DNA from 3 places in the Variovorax sp. GW821-FHT10C12 genome. Region 3 is predicted to be linked to each of the others. Evidence: predicted binding sites of a transcription regulator. Region 3 holds the regulator's gene; each other region holds the start of a gene.

Region 1 (4,557 bases), on a different contig from region 3:
GGTGCACCGACGGGCGGCCGATGGCCATGGCGGCCTCGGCGTTGCGGTCGAAGGCCGGGTACACCCAGAACGGGATCACGGGCTGGCTCGTGGAATGGATGTCGAGGATGTGGTCGGCCGCGCTCACCACCGGGCGCAGTTCGCGGGCGCGGCGCAGCTCGGGGCTGTCCTCGCTGCCGTCGAGCCATTCGGGCGACCACACGCGGTTGAGGTTGTGCACCAGCTGGCGGCTGTCGAACGGCAGCGCCTCGTTGAAGGACTCGTAGGCCGCCACGTTGGCAAAGCTGACGGTGAGCGTGCCGATCTTCGGGCGCACGCCGGTGTCGAGCAGGTGCGTGGCGGCGGTCATGCCGCAGATCTCGTTGCCGTGCGTCAGCGCGTTGATCAGCACGTGCGGGCCGGGCTTGCCGGATTCGAAGCGGTGCACGTAGTCGATGCCGACGTTGCCCTCGCGGTAGGCGGACAGGTCGCGGGGGAGGACTTCGAGGGCGGGGGGCGATTGGGTCATGGGGGATGCTGGAATGGAATGAGCGGCCAGACGAGTTTGCTACAGGCCGCGCATTTGTGCTTCGGGCGGCCATGCCGTGCCCATACGCTTCAAAAATGAAGCGTATTTGATCGCCATGCGCTTCAGCGAAGACTGACGACTACCAATTCACCTCCCGCTCCGGCGTCGCCGAAATGTGGTGGATCGACAGGTCCGCCCCGTCGTATTCCTCCTCCTGCGACAGCCGCAGCCCCATCGTCGCCTTGAGCACGCCGTACACCACGGCACCGCCGATCAGCGCCCAGACCACGCCAAGCAAGGTGCCGATGAGCTGCGCCCACAGGTTCACGCCGCCGATGCCGCCCAGCGCCTGGGTGCCGAAGATGCCGGCCGCGATGCCGCCCCAGGTGCCGCACAGGCCGTGCAGCGGCCACACGCCGAGCACGTCGTCGATCTTCCATTTGTTCTGGGTGCGGGTGAACATGAAGACGAAGATGGCGCCGGCCACGCCGCCCGCCACGAGCGCGCCCAGCGGGTGCATGAGGTCGGAGCCAGCGCACACGGCCACGAGGCCGGCGAGCGGGCCGTTGTAGACGAAGCCGGGGTCGTTCTTGCCCATGGCCAGCGCCACCAGCGTACCGCCGACCATCGCCATCAGCGAGTTGACGGCGACCAGGCCCGATATCTTGTCGATGCTCTGCGCGCTCATCACGTTGAAGCCGAACCAGCCCACGCACAGCACCCACGCGCCCAGCGCCAGGAACGGGATGTTCGACGGCGGGTGCGCGCTGAGCGAGCCATCGCCGCGGTAGCGGTTGCGGCGCGCGCCCAGCAGCAGCACGGCCGGCAGTGCGAGCCAGCCGCCCACGGCGTGCACGACGACCGAGCCGGCGAAGTCATGGAACTCGTGGCCGGTGACCGAGGCGATCCAGCCCTGGATGCCGAAGGCCTTGTTCCAGGCGATGCCCTCGTACAGCGGGTAGACAAAACCGACGATCACCGCGGTGGCGATCAGCTGCGGCCAGAACTTGGCGCGCTCGGCGATGCCGCCCGAGATGATGGCCGGAATGGCCGCCGCGAAGGTCAGCAGGAAGAAGAACTTCACCAGCTCGTAGCCGCTCCTTGCCGACAGTTCGGTGGCACTGACGAAGAAATGCGTGCCGTAGGCCACGCCGTAGCCCACCAGGAAGTACACGATGGTCGACACCGAGAAGTCGACCAGGATCTTGACCAGCGCATTGACCTGGTTCTTCTTGCGCACGGTGCCCAGTTCGAGAAAGGCAAAGCCGGCATGCATGGCCAGGACCATGATGGCGCCGAGAAGGATGAACAGCGCGTCAGCGCCCTGTTTGAGTGCGTCCATGAGAGCTTCTTGCAGGTTTTTGGTTTGATTTGGTGCGTCGCACCCGAACGGCTCGGGGCGCCGGCGCAAGAAAGCAAAAATGGTGCCTGCAGGCTCTTGAATGGTGCGAAACGACCCAGGAATGGGCCGATTTCGCGGGACGCGCACCGGATCGGAACGCGCCGAAACCCTCAGCCCGCGCCGCCGCGCAGCGCGTCGCGATACCGCCGGCTGCAGGGCACGGTCGTGCCGTCGCGCATGTGCAGCCGGGCGTCGCCGCCGTCCAGCGGCTCGATCTCCTTGATGCGGCCCAGGTTCACCGCGTGGCTGCGGTGCACGCGCACGAAGGTGGCGGGGTCGAGCTGGGTCAGGAAGTCGGTGAGCGTGGCGCGCAGCAGGTAGTCGTGGCCGTTGACGTGCAGGCCGACGTAGTTGCCCTCGGCCTGCAGCCAGTCGATGTCGGTGGCGGCGATGAGGAATTCGCGGCGCAGCTTGCGCACGAGAAAACGTTCGGGGCGGGCCACCACGGGTGGTGGCGCCGGCGGCGCTTCGACAGCGGGCGCGGGAGGCACGGCAGCGTCGGCGGGCGCCTCGGCGGCCACCGGTGGCATCGCAGCCTGGGCCGCCCCTGCGTCCTCCGGCGCGTCGAGCACCCGCGCCTCCCCCTGCAGCCGCAGCATGAACAGCCGGTAGGCCCAGATGCCGAAGACCATCGACACGTACGCGCGCACGTCCTTCAGGTATTCGTAGCCCCACTGGCCGCGCCAGTCCGCGAAGTCGTAGCGCTCGCCGACCGCCGCGTAGGCCAGCGCGCGCAGCGCGAACATGGCCACCACGTGCACCACGCTGAACACCACGCTGGCCACCGCATGCCCCGCCAGGTAGCGCAGCAGATGCCTGCGCGGCAGCGGCGACAGCCAGCGCTCGACCGCCACGATGCCCGGCACCAGCGCCAGCAGCACGAGGTGGCTGGAACCCTCCCACACCAGAATCTCCCAGGTGGCGTGCGGCACGGCGCGCCGCCCTGCATCGACCAGCGCCACCGAGGTGTTGAACACGGCCTGCACCGCCATGACCACGATCCAGAAACCCACCTCCACGTACCGCCGGATCGGCTCGTAGCGTTCGTACAGGTTCTTGCGCGGGTCTCGCATGCGGGGAATTCTCGCGAAAACGGCCCCCTGGGGTCGGCCCATTTCGTCCCTGCGGGGCACCGCTCGTCACAAAGCGGGAGCGATCCGTCCCCTCACCGACCCCCGCCGGGGCCGCGGGCCCGAGCATCGCGGCTTCTTCGCTTCGAGGCGCCTGCAATGACCACCGCAACCACCCACCTGACCGACCCACGCCGCCATGACATCGACGCCCTGCGCGCCCTCGCCTTCCTGCTCGTCATCCTCTACCACGTGGGCATGTACTACGTGGCCGACTGGCCCTGGCACCTGAAGAGCCCGCACACGGCCGAGTGGCTGCCGTGGCCGATGCGGGTGCTGAACCTGTGGCGCATGGACCTGGTCTTCCTGATCTCGGGCGTGTCGCTTGGCCTCCTGAGCCGGGGCCAGGGCACCTGGGGCCTGTTGCGCAGCCGGGGGCTGCGGCTGATGCTGCCGCTGGCCTTCGGCATGGCGGTGGTCGTGCCCTACCAGGCCTACGCCGAGGGCGTGGCGCGCGGGCTGGTGGCGCCGGGCTTCGGCACCTTCCTGCTGCGCTACCTGTCGATGGGCGCGCCCTGGCCCAAGGGCGCGTTCGCGGGGGCGGAGTTCGGCATCACCTGGAACCACCTCTGGTACCTGCCCTACCTGTTCGTCTACACGGCGCTGGTCGCGCTGACGCTGCCGCTGTGGCGCTCGGCGGCCGGCCAATGGGTGCGGCGGCGCTTCAACGGACTGCGTGGCTGGCAGCTGCTGGTGCTGCCCGCGCTGCCGCTGCTGGCGTGGACGGTGCTGCTGGCGCGGCACTTTCCGGCCACGCACAACCTGGTGTGGGACTTCCACCTGCACAGCATCTACTTCACCGTCTTCCTCTACGGCTACTGGATGGGCGTGGACACGGGCGTCTGGCGCGAGCTTGAACGGCTGCGTCGCGTGTCGCTGCTGCTGGCGGTGGCGGCGATCGGCGCGCTCATCGCGCTGCGCGTCGGGGCCCTTGTTTCGCCCCAATGGCTGCTGATGGACGTGCTGCGCACCGCCTACCTGTGGCTCGCGGTCGCCACGATCCTGGGCCATGGCCATCGCCACCTGAACCGCCCCTGGCCGTGGCTGCGCTGGGCCAACGAGTCGGTCTACCCCTGGTACATGCTGCACCAGACGCTGATCGTCGCCGGGGTGGCGCTGCTGGCACCGCTCGCGCTGGGCCCGGTGTGGGAGCCCGTGGCACTGGTCGCCGTGACCATTGCCGGCTGCTGGCTGCTGACCGACGGGCTGATCCGCCGCATCGGCTGGCTGCGCCCGCTCTTCGGGCTGAAGCGCAAGCCCGAGGCCGAGCCTGCGGTGGTGCTTACGCCGCCTGCTTCGGCTTCGGCGTCGTCGACGCCTCGTCCACCGGCACCAGGATGGCGTTCGCCGTCGCCACGAGCTTGAGCTTGTCTTCGCCCTGGCCTTCAGGCTGCGCGAACAGCTCGGCCCCGACGAACACCTGCTTGCGCCCCGCCTTCACCACGCGCCCGCGCGCCACGAAGGCCTCGCCGATGGCGGGCGAGATGCAGTTGATGGAGAAATGCGAAGCCAGCACG
Region 2 (4,557 bases), 200 kb from region 3:
GCCGAAGCAGGCGCTGGTGCATGTGCACGCCGATGCCGACGAGCTCGGCAAGCTCTACCGCCCGACGCAGGGCATCCACGCCACGCCGCAGGCGTTCGCCGAAGCGGTGTCCGCGCTGCGTCCGGCGTCACCGCCCGTGTGGCAGGCCGAGACGAAGACCGCGCGCGAAGACTTCCTGCGCTGGAGCGATCCGGCCGCGGTCCGCATCCCCGGCCCGCTGCAGATGGGCGAGGTCATGCAGCATCTGCGCGAGGTGCTGCCGGCCGACACCATCTTCTGCAACGGCGCGGGCAACTTCGCGACCTGGGTGCACCGCTTCTGGCCGTTCCGCGCGTTCGCGAGCCAGCTCGCGCCGACCAGCGGCTCGATGGGCTACGGCCTGCCGGCCGGCGTCGGCGCCAAGCGGCTGTGGCCCGAACGCGAGGTGGTCGTGTTCGCGGGCGACGGCGATTTCATGATGCACGGCCAGGAGTTCGCCACTGCCGTGCAGTACGGCCTGCCGATCCTCGTGGTGCTGCTGGACAACGGCATGTACGGCACGATCCGCATGCACCAGGAAAAGCACTACCCCGGCCGCATCAGCGCCACGCAGTTGAAGAACCCCGACTTCCGCGGCTATGCCGAGGTGTTCGGCGGCCACGGCGAGCGCGTGACCACGACGGAAGAATTCGGCCCCGCACTGGCGCGTGCGCGTGCCAGCGGCAAGCCGGCGATCCTGCATTGCCTGCTGGACCCGGAGGCGATCACGCCCGCGAGCACGCTGGCGTCGATCCGCAAGGCGGCGCTGGCGTCGATCCGCAAGGCGGCGCTGGCGGCGAACTGAAGCGTCGTCAGCGCAGCCCGCCGACATAGCGCGGCGGCGGCGTGGGTGGCAGGCCGTCGGGCTGGCGCGCCGCCAAGCGCGCGGCGCGGGCCAGCGGTTCCATGGCCTGCTCCAGCCGCGTGGCGAGCTGGTCGAGTTCGTCGTCCTTCGTCTCGGCGGCGTGCTGGCGCGTCATGCGCACGATCTCGGCGGCGTACTCGGCGTTGGTGGCCATCCATTCGGTGTCGGTCACGCGTCCGTGCTTGCGCCGCAGCGCCACGTGAAGGCGGGCAGCGAGGGCGATGCGTTCGCTTTCGGACATGGAGGGCATGGCGGGGTCTCCGTCGTTGGGTCAGGCTCCCAGGTGTTCTCTGTGTTGAGCAAGATCGAGGCCCACGAGTTCGCTCTCGGGGTCGACGCGCAATCCGACCAGCACATGCACGAGGAACAAGACGATGGCCGTGCCCGCCGCGCTGTAGATCGCCACGCTGGCGACCGCGATGGCCTGCGTCAGCACACTGCCCGTCGCGCCCGAGATGCGCGGGTCGGCGAACACGCCCGTGAGCAGCGCGCCCACGATGCCGCCGATGCCGTGCACGCCGAACACGTCGAGCGAGTCGTCCGCACCGAGCAGGTGCTTCAGGCCCGTGGCGCCCCAGTAGCAGGCCAGCCCGGCGATGGCGCCGATGGCCAGCGCCGACAGCGGCGTGACGAAGCCGGCCGCCGGCGTGATCGCCACCAGCCCGGCCACGAGGCCGGAGCACAGGCCCAAGAGCGAGGGGCTGCGGCGCACGATCCATTCGCCGACCATCCAGCTCATGGCGCCGGCCGCCGCGGCGATGTGCGTGACCAGCATGGCCAGGCCGGCGCGTCCGTCGGCCGCCACCGCCGAGCCGGCATTGAAGCCGAACCAGCCCACCCACAGCAGGCCCGCGCCCGTCATGGTGAGCGCCAGGCTGTAGGGCTCGAAGGCCTCACGCCCGTAGCCCCGGCGCGGCCCGAGCGCATAGGCGCACACCAGCCCCGCGATGCCCGCGTTGATGTGCACCACCGAGCCGCCCGCGAAGTCGAGCGCACCCATCTGCGCGAGCCAGCCGCCCGGCTCCCACACCCAGTGCGCCACGGGTGCGTACACGAGCACGCTCCACAGCAGCGCGAACCACAGCAGCGCCGAGAAGCGCATGCGCTCGACAAAGGCGCCGAGCACCAGCGCGGTGGTGATGATCGCGAAGCTCAGCTGGAACATGGCGTAGACCGATTCCGGCACGTTCGGCGCCACGTGGCTCACGGCCACCTGGCCGGCCTCCTTCAGGTACTCGAAGCCCGAGAAGCCGATGCGCGAGAGCTTGCCCAGCCAGGGCCAGCCGGGCGTGAAGGCCAGCGAGTAGCCGAGCGCGAACCAGGTCAGCGAGACCACCGCGGCGATCGCCACCACCCCGGCCATGGTGGCCAGCACGTTCTTGCGCCGCACCATGCCGGCATAGAAGAGCGCGATGCCGGGCAGCGTCATCAGCAGCACCAGCGCAGTCGAGGTCATCATCCAGGCGGTGTCGGCCGCGTTCAGGGAGGCTTGGGGTGCCAGCAGGGCCATGACCGTTTCTTCTTGGAGTGGTGGACAAGAGGCCTGTGTGCACGAGTCATGCCATCTTGTTAACTGCCTGAAACACTTTGGTTTCCCAACCGGGGGGTCGAAGTAACACGAAGCGGGTAATTCCTAATGCACCGGGCGGGTGCGCGCTTGCACAATCTGCGCACTCGCGACGGGCCCTGCTCGTACTGCCGAGGGTCCGAGGAGACAAGCTTCTGATCGATCAACAAGAACATTCTTCAAAGGCTCCGTACGAGATGCCTGTCTGATATTTGAAAAGCGCCGCTGGTCGGCGCTTTTTTTTTGCCCGTTCGCAGCGCAAACGCGGGCGCTTTCTTCCAAGCCAAACAAGCCTCCTGGCCAGCCGGTACCGGCCACCACAGCTATCGTTTCGATAGCGATTCCGGTGAGACAATCGCCCGCATGGAAATGCTGGTGGTCACGGGCGCCTCACTGCTCGCGGGTTTTATCGATGCGATCGTGGGCGGCGGCGGGTTGATCCTGGTGCCGGCCCTCTTTGCGGTGTTTCCGGGCGCGCCGCCCGCCACGCTGCTGGGCACCAACAAGAGCGCGTCCATCTGGGGCACCGCGGCCTCGGCGGCCCAGTTCAGCCAGCGGGTGCAGATGCGCTGGAGCGCCATGTGGCCGGCCGCGCTGCTGGGCTTCGGCGGCTCGATGCTCGGCGCCTGGACCGTCACGGTCTTTCCGGGCGACTTCCTGCGCCGGGCACTGCCGGTCATCCTGCTGGGCGTGCTGATCTACACGCTGGCGCGCAAGGACATGGGCCGGCTGCACGCGCCGCGCTTCAGCGGCCGTGCCGAGACGCTGGCGGCCAGCACCATCGGCCTGACCATCGGTTTCTACGACGGCTTCTTCGGGCCGGGCACGGGCAGCTTCCTGGTGTTTTTGTTCGTGCGCTGGATGGGCTACGACTTCCTCAACGCCTCGGCCTCGGCCAAGGTCATCAACACGCTGACCAACGCCGCCGCGCTGATCCTGCTGGCCGCCAAGGGCCACGTCTGGTGGCACTACGGGCTGGTGATGGCCGTGGCCAATGTGGCCGGCAGCCTGGTCGGTACGCGCGTGGCGCTGAAGCACGGCGCGGGCTTCGTGCGGATCGTGTTCATCGTGGTGGTGAGTGCGCTGATCCTGAAGACGGCTTACGACGCGTTCCTGAAATAAAAAAAGCCCCTGGCGCGAGGCCAGGGGCTTTTTTCGGGGGCACCGAGGATCAATCTTCGACGAATGCTTCTTCGCGTTTCGCCTTGATCGCCGGCAGCAGCACGATGGCCAGCAGCAGCGCCGCGGCGATCAGCAGGCCCGCCGACAGCGGCCGCGTCACGAACACGCTCCACGCGCCGCGCGACAGCAGCAGCGCGCGCCGCAGGTTTTCTTCCATCATCGGCCCGAGGATGAAGCCCAGCAGCAGCGGGGCCGGCTCGGTGCGCAGCTTCAGGAACAGGTAGCCGATGAAGCCGAAGATCGCCACCATCCACACGTCGAAGGTGTTGTTGTTGGTCGAGTACACGCCGATCGCGCAGAACAGCACGATGGCGGGGAACAGGAACTTGTAGGGCACCGTCAGCAGCTTGATCCACATGCCGATCAGCGGCAGGTTCAGGATGATCAGCATCGCGTTGCCGATCCACATCGAGGCGATCAGGCCCCAGAACAGCTCGGGGTTGCTGGTCATCACCTGCGGACCGGGCTGGATGTTGTGGATCGTCATCGCGCCCACCATCAGCGCCATCACGGCGTTGGGCGGGATGCCCAGCGTCAGCAGCGGGATGAAGGAGGTCTGCGCGCCGGCGTTGTTGGCCGACTCGGGCGAGGCCACGCCGCGGATGTTGCCCTTGCCGAAGGGCACTTCGCCCGGGCGCATCTTGATCTTCTTCTCCAGCGCGTAGGCCGCAAAGGCCGCCAGCAGCGCACCGCCGCCGGGCAGGATGCCCAGGGCCGAACCCAGCGCCGTGCCGCGCAGCACGGCGGGCGTCATGCGCTTGAAGTCGTCCTTGGTGGGCCACAGGCCCTTCACCTTGTGCGTGAACACCTCGCGCTCGTCATCGGGCTGCGAGAGGTTGCCGATGATTTCGCCGTAGCCGAACACGCCCATGGCGATCACCACGAAGCCGATGCCGTCGGTGAGCTCGGGGATGTCGAAGCTGAA
Region 3 (4,557 bases):
GGCGAGCGAGTTGGTGACCACGCTGATCTTCACGTTGCGCCCGCGGATCTCGCGCATCACCTCCAGCCCCGACGCGCCCGGGATCAGGTAGGGCGAGACCAGCGTCACCTCGCTGCGCGCGCGGCGCATCTGCTCGACCACGTTGTAGCGCACGCTGTCCACGTCGAGCAGCGGCACGCCGCCATACGACGCGGTCTTGCCGATCACGCGGTCGGGCGAATCGGCATAGGCCTCGGCTGTGGTCCAGATCAGGCCCAGCTTGCCGGCGTCGAGGTCGTCGGCCACCGGGCTGTAGCCCAGCAGGTCGTTGGGCGCGGGCCTGGGCGGCGGCGGCGTGGTGTCGGGGCCGGTGGCGGCGTCGAAGCGGCGCTGCAGTTCTTCGCGCGGCAGGTCGGTGTGCACGACCGCGCCGATCGGGCGCACGTGCGGGCTGTTCCAGTACTGGTCGAACAGCACGCCCAGGCGCGGGATCAGCGCACCCGTGACGAAGGTGTCGAGGTCGATGAAGTTCGGGCCGGTGGTGCGGCGGAAGTACTGGTTGCCGATGTTGCGCCCGCCCGCCACCGCCATCGCGCCGTCGGCGATGAAGAGCTTGTTGTGCATGCGGCGGTTGACGCGGCTGAAGTCGAACAGCGACGCGGTGAAGCGCTTGAGCAGGCTGCCGCGCCCGGCCGGGAACGGGTTGAACAGACGCAGCTCGACGTTCGGCGTGGCGGCCAGCCCGAGCAGCAGCTCGTCTTCGCCCGAGGTGTACAGGTCGTCCATCAACAGACGCACGCGCACGCCGCGCTGGGCCGCATCGCGCAGGGTGCGCAGCAGGTAGCGGCCGGTCTCGTCGTTCTCGATCTGGTAGTACTGCACGTCGAGCGTGCGCTGCGCGCGGCGCGCCAGCTGCAGCCGCGTGTCGAAGGCGAAGTCGCCGCCGGGCATCAGGCGAAAGCCGCTGAGGTCGGGGTCGGGCTGCGAGGCCAGCGCGATCTTGCCGAGCGCGGTGTCGGCCGAGACGGCGATGGTCTTGGTGGGCGGGCGCGGTGCCTCGTCGGGCAGCGTGGCGCAGCCGGCGAACAGCAGCGCCGCCGCAATGACGACCACCCAATGCCCACAGCGCGACAGCAGGCGGCTCGTCATCGTCGGTTTTCTAGAGTGCCTTGCGCAGGTTGGCGGGCGCGATGCGCAGGGCCTCGCGGTACTTGGCGACGGTGCGGCGCGCGCACTCGATGCCCTGCTCTTTCAGCATCTCGGAGATCTGGCTGTCGGACAGCGGCTTCTTGATGCTCTCGGAACTCACGAACTGCTTGATCAGCGCGCGCACCGCCGTGCTCGACGCGTTGCCGCCGGTCTCGGTGCCCAGCGCCGAGCCGAAGAAGTACTTGAGCTCGACCGTGCCGAAGGGCGTCGACATGTACTTGGCGGTGGTCACGCGCGAGATGGTCGATTCGTGCAGGCCCAGCTCGTCGGCGATCTCGCGCAGCACCAGCGGGCGCATCGCGAGTTCGCCGTGCACGAAATAGCTCTTCTGCCGCTCGACGATGGCGTTGCTCACGCGCAGGATGGTGTCGAAGCGCTGCTGGATGTTCTTGATGAACCAGCGCGCCTCCTGCAGCCGCTGCGACAGAGCCTGGCTGCCCTCGCCCTTGTGCGACTTGAGCGCACCGGCGTAGATGTCGTGCACGCGCAGGCGCGGCATGACCTCGGGGTTCAGCATGACGCGGAACTTGATGTTGGTGCCGCGGCCCGTCTTGGTGACGATCACGTCGGGAATGATGATGTTGCGTTCGACGTCGACAAAACGGCGGCCCGGCTTGGGCTCCAGGCGCGCAATGATCTGCAGCGCCGAGCGCACCAGCTCTTCGTTGGTGCGCGTGAGCGTGGCCAGGCGCTTGAAGTCGCGCCGCGCGAGCAGCTCCATCGGCTGCTTGCAGATCGCGATGGCGGTCTTGCGGATGAGCGCTTCGGCCTCGGTCTCGTCTTCGCTGGCGAGCGCCTTCAGCTGGATGCTCAGGCATTCGCCGAGGTCGCGCGCACCGACGCCGACCGGCTCCAGGCTCTGCAGCAGGCCCAGCGCCACCTGGAAGTGGTGCACGAGGTCGTCGAACTGGTCGTTGTCGTCGCCCGCCAGGCCCGAGGCCAGCGCGGGCAGCGAGTCTTCGAGGTAGCCGTCGTCGTTGAGCGATTCGATCAGGAAGCGCAGCGCGGCGCAGTCGTTTTCATTGAGCCGCAGGCTCAGCGCCTGGCGGTGCAGGAAGGACTGCAGCGACTCCTGGCTGCGCGCGAGTTCGGTGGCGTCGGCACGCTCGTCGTCGCCCAGGTTGTTCTGGCGCGCAGGCGCATCGCTGCCCCACTCGCTGTCGTCGGGCGCCATCTCGACGGTGCCGTCGCCTTCCCAGTCGGGCTCGCGCTCGGTGATCTCGGCGGCGGGGCCGTCGGAGTCGGGCGTGGACGTGGCTTCGCTGGTGGTGGTCGTCGCGCTGCTGGTCGGCGCCGGGGCGAAGTCGCCCTCGCCGGTTTCACCCCCATCGTCGCGCGGCACGGGCGTGTCGACAGCATCGAGCCCGAACTCCTCGCGCGCCGCTTCTTCCGCGGTGCGTTCGAGGAACGGGTTCTCGTCCAGCATCTGCTCCACCTCCTGGCTCAGTTCGAGCGTGGAGAGTTGGAGCAGGCGAATGGACTGCTGCAGCTGCGGCGTCAAGGCCAGATGCTGCGAGACGCGAAGGGACAGCCCTTGCTTCATGGAGACCCGACCCTCCCTTACATGCGGAAGTGCTCGCCCAGGTACACCCTGCGTACCTCGGCGTTGTCGACGATCTCCGAGGGTGTGCCTTGTGCCAGCACGTGCCCGTCGCTGATGATGAACGCGTGATCGCAGATGCCCAGCGTTTCACGCACGTTGTGGTCGGTGATGAGCACGCCGATGCCACGTTCCTTCAGGAAACTGATGATCCGCTGAATCTCGATCACCGCGATCGGGTCGATGCCGGCGAAGGGCTCGTCCAGCAGGATGAAGCGCGGCTGGGTGGCCAGCGCGCGCGCGATTTCAACGCGGCGGCGCTCGCCGCCCGACAGGGCGAGCGCAGGCGAATCGCGCAGGTGGTCGACGCGCAGGTCGGCCAGCAGGTCGGTCAGGCGCTCGTCGATGTGCTGCTTGGACAGCGCCACCAGGCGGCCGTTGGCGTCGGGCTCGCGTTGCAGCTCGAGCACGGCACGCACGTTTTCCTCGACCGTGAGCTTGCGGAAGATCGAGGCTTCCTGCGGCAGGTAGCTCAGGCCCATGCGCGCGCGGCGGTGGATCGGCATGTGGGCGATGGGCTCGCCGTCGATGGTGATCTCGCCAGCGTCGGCGCGCACCAGCCCGACGATCATGTAGAACGAGGTGGTCTTGCCCGCGCCGTTGGGGCCGAGCAGTCCGACGACTTCGCCCTTCTGCACATCAAGCGACACGTCTTTGACGACCGTGCGGCTGCCGTAGCTCTTCTTGAGGCCGCGCGCCACGAGGCGGCTGCCCGGGACGCCGTCGGCGGGCGGGATTCCTGCGGTTTCGATCACTTGCGCCCTTCCCCTTCGGTGCCGCCCAGTGTGGTGCTCGAGCGCAGCCCGGCGCCGGGCGCGGGGGTGGGCGCCGGGGCCGCGGGCTTCTTGCCGCCGGCTGCCGGCGCGGAGCCGGGCGCCGCCGGGGCCGGCGTGGCCTTCGGCGTGAGGATGGCCTTCACGCGGCCGCCGCCACCCGCCGAGACGCCGGCGTTCGGCGGCACGAGGGAACCGTTGACGGTGTAGGTGTCGTTGCTCTGGTCGTAGACGATCAGCGCGCCGCTGCTCTCGTCGTTGGCCGTGGCGCCGATCAGGCGGCGCATGACGGCGCGGCGGATGAACTTGACGTTGTCGGCGCGGCTGTCGTACTCGATGACTTCCGACTCGCCCTCGATCCACTCGTCGCCGGCGTTGCGCTTCTGCTTGTAATAGGCCAGCTTGCCGGGCGCCGCCGTGACCACGCCGTACTGGTAGCCCTCGGCGTCCTGGCGCACGTCCAGCCGCGCACCGCGGATGATGATCGTGCCCTTCGTGACCAGCACGTTGCCGGTGAACACGCTGGTCTGTTTCAGGTCGTCGTAGCGCATCGAGTCGGACTCGATGTTCATCGGCTTGGTGCGGTCGGCGGTTTCAGCCAGGGCGCCGGAGGCGGCTCCGGCCAGCAACAGCGCGCCGAAGGCCAGGCGGCCGAGGCGACGAAGGGTGGGGAATGTGGGGATGGAGGGCAATGTCATAAAGGCACGAAACTTGCTCTGAAACATTGTATGCGTGGGATGGCAATTGCCCACCGCCACCAATGAAAAAGCCCGCCGAAGCGGGCCTTGCATTCGACCCAAAAACCAGGTCGACAGGTCGTCGGGGCGGTCAGCCCTTCTTGGCTTCGCCGATGAGGAAGGTCGCGACCTGCAGCACCTTGGCCATGCTGCCGGCGGTTTCGCCGTCGACATACCAGCGGCCTGCCACGGCCAGGGCCGGCACGCCGGCGACCTTGTAGGCCTCGGTCTGCTGCGACGCGCGACGGGCCTTGCTGGC

What was found. Region 3 encodes sigma-54, which starts transcription at its own class of promoters, with help from an activator protein. Its sites were predicted from a motif close to TGGCANGNAANCTGCTTT; they were not measured.
Region 1: the regulator sigma-54 is predicted to act here: its motif matches at 1,921-1,938, upstream of AC07OH_RS27315 (ammonium transporter).
Region 2: the regulator sigma-54 is predicted to act here: its motif matches at 2,430-2,447, upstream of AC07OH_RS22105 (ammonium transporter).

What each region holds. Positions count from the first base shown of each region.
Region 1 is NZ_JBWKNE010000009.1:16,692-21,248, forward strand. Features, by position in the region: gene AC07OH_RS27310 (M14 family metallopeptidase) at 1-508, opposite strand, end outside; gene AC07OH_RS27315 (ammonium transporter) at 648-1,850, opposite strand; gene AC07OH_RS27320 (LytTR family DNA-binding domain-containing protein) at 2,021-2,983, opposite strand; gene AC07OH_RS27325 (acyltransferase family protein) at 3,140-4,405, shown strand; gene AC07OH_RS27330 (PaaI family thioesterase) at 4,323-4,557, opposite strand, start outside.
Region 2 is NZ_JBWKNE010000005.1:159,050-163,606, forward strand. Features, by position in the region: gene AC07OH_RS22095 (thiamine pyrophosphate-binding protein) at 1-823, shown strand, start outside; gene AC07OH_RS22100 (hypothetical protein) at 831-1,133, opposite strand; gene AC07OH_RS22105 (ammonium transporter) at 1,155-2,393, opposite strand; gene AC07OH_RS22110 (sulfite exporter TauE/SafE family protein) at 2,814-3,572, shown strand; gene AC07OH_RS22115 (tripartite tricarboxylate transporter permease) at 3,622-4,557, opposite strand, start outside.
Region 3 is NZ_JBWKNE010000005.1:357,857-362,413, reverse strand. Features, by position in the region: gene AC07OH_RS22995 (phospholipase D family protein) at 1-1,128, opposite strand, end outside; gene rpoN (RNA polymerase factor sigma-54) at 1,139-2,731, opposite strand; gene lptB (LPS export ABC transporter ATP-binding protein) at 2,749-3,543, opposite strand; gene lptA (lipopolysaccharide transport periplasmic protein LptA) at 3,540-4,259, opposite strand; gene AC07OH_RS22975 (thiol:disulfide interchange protein DsbA/DsbL) at 4,390-4,557, opposite strand, start outside.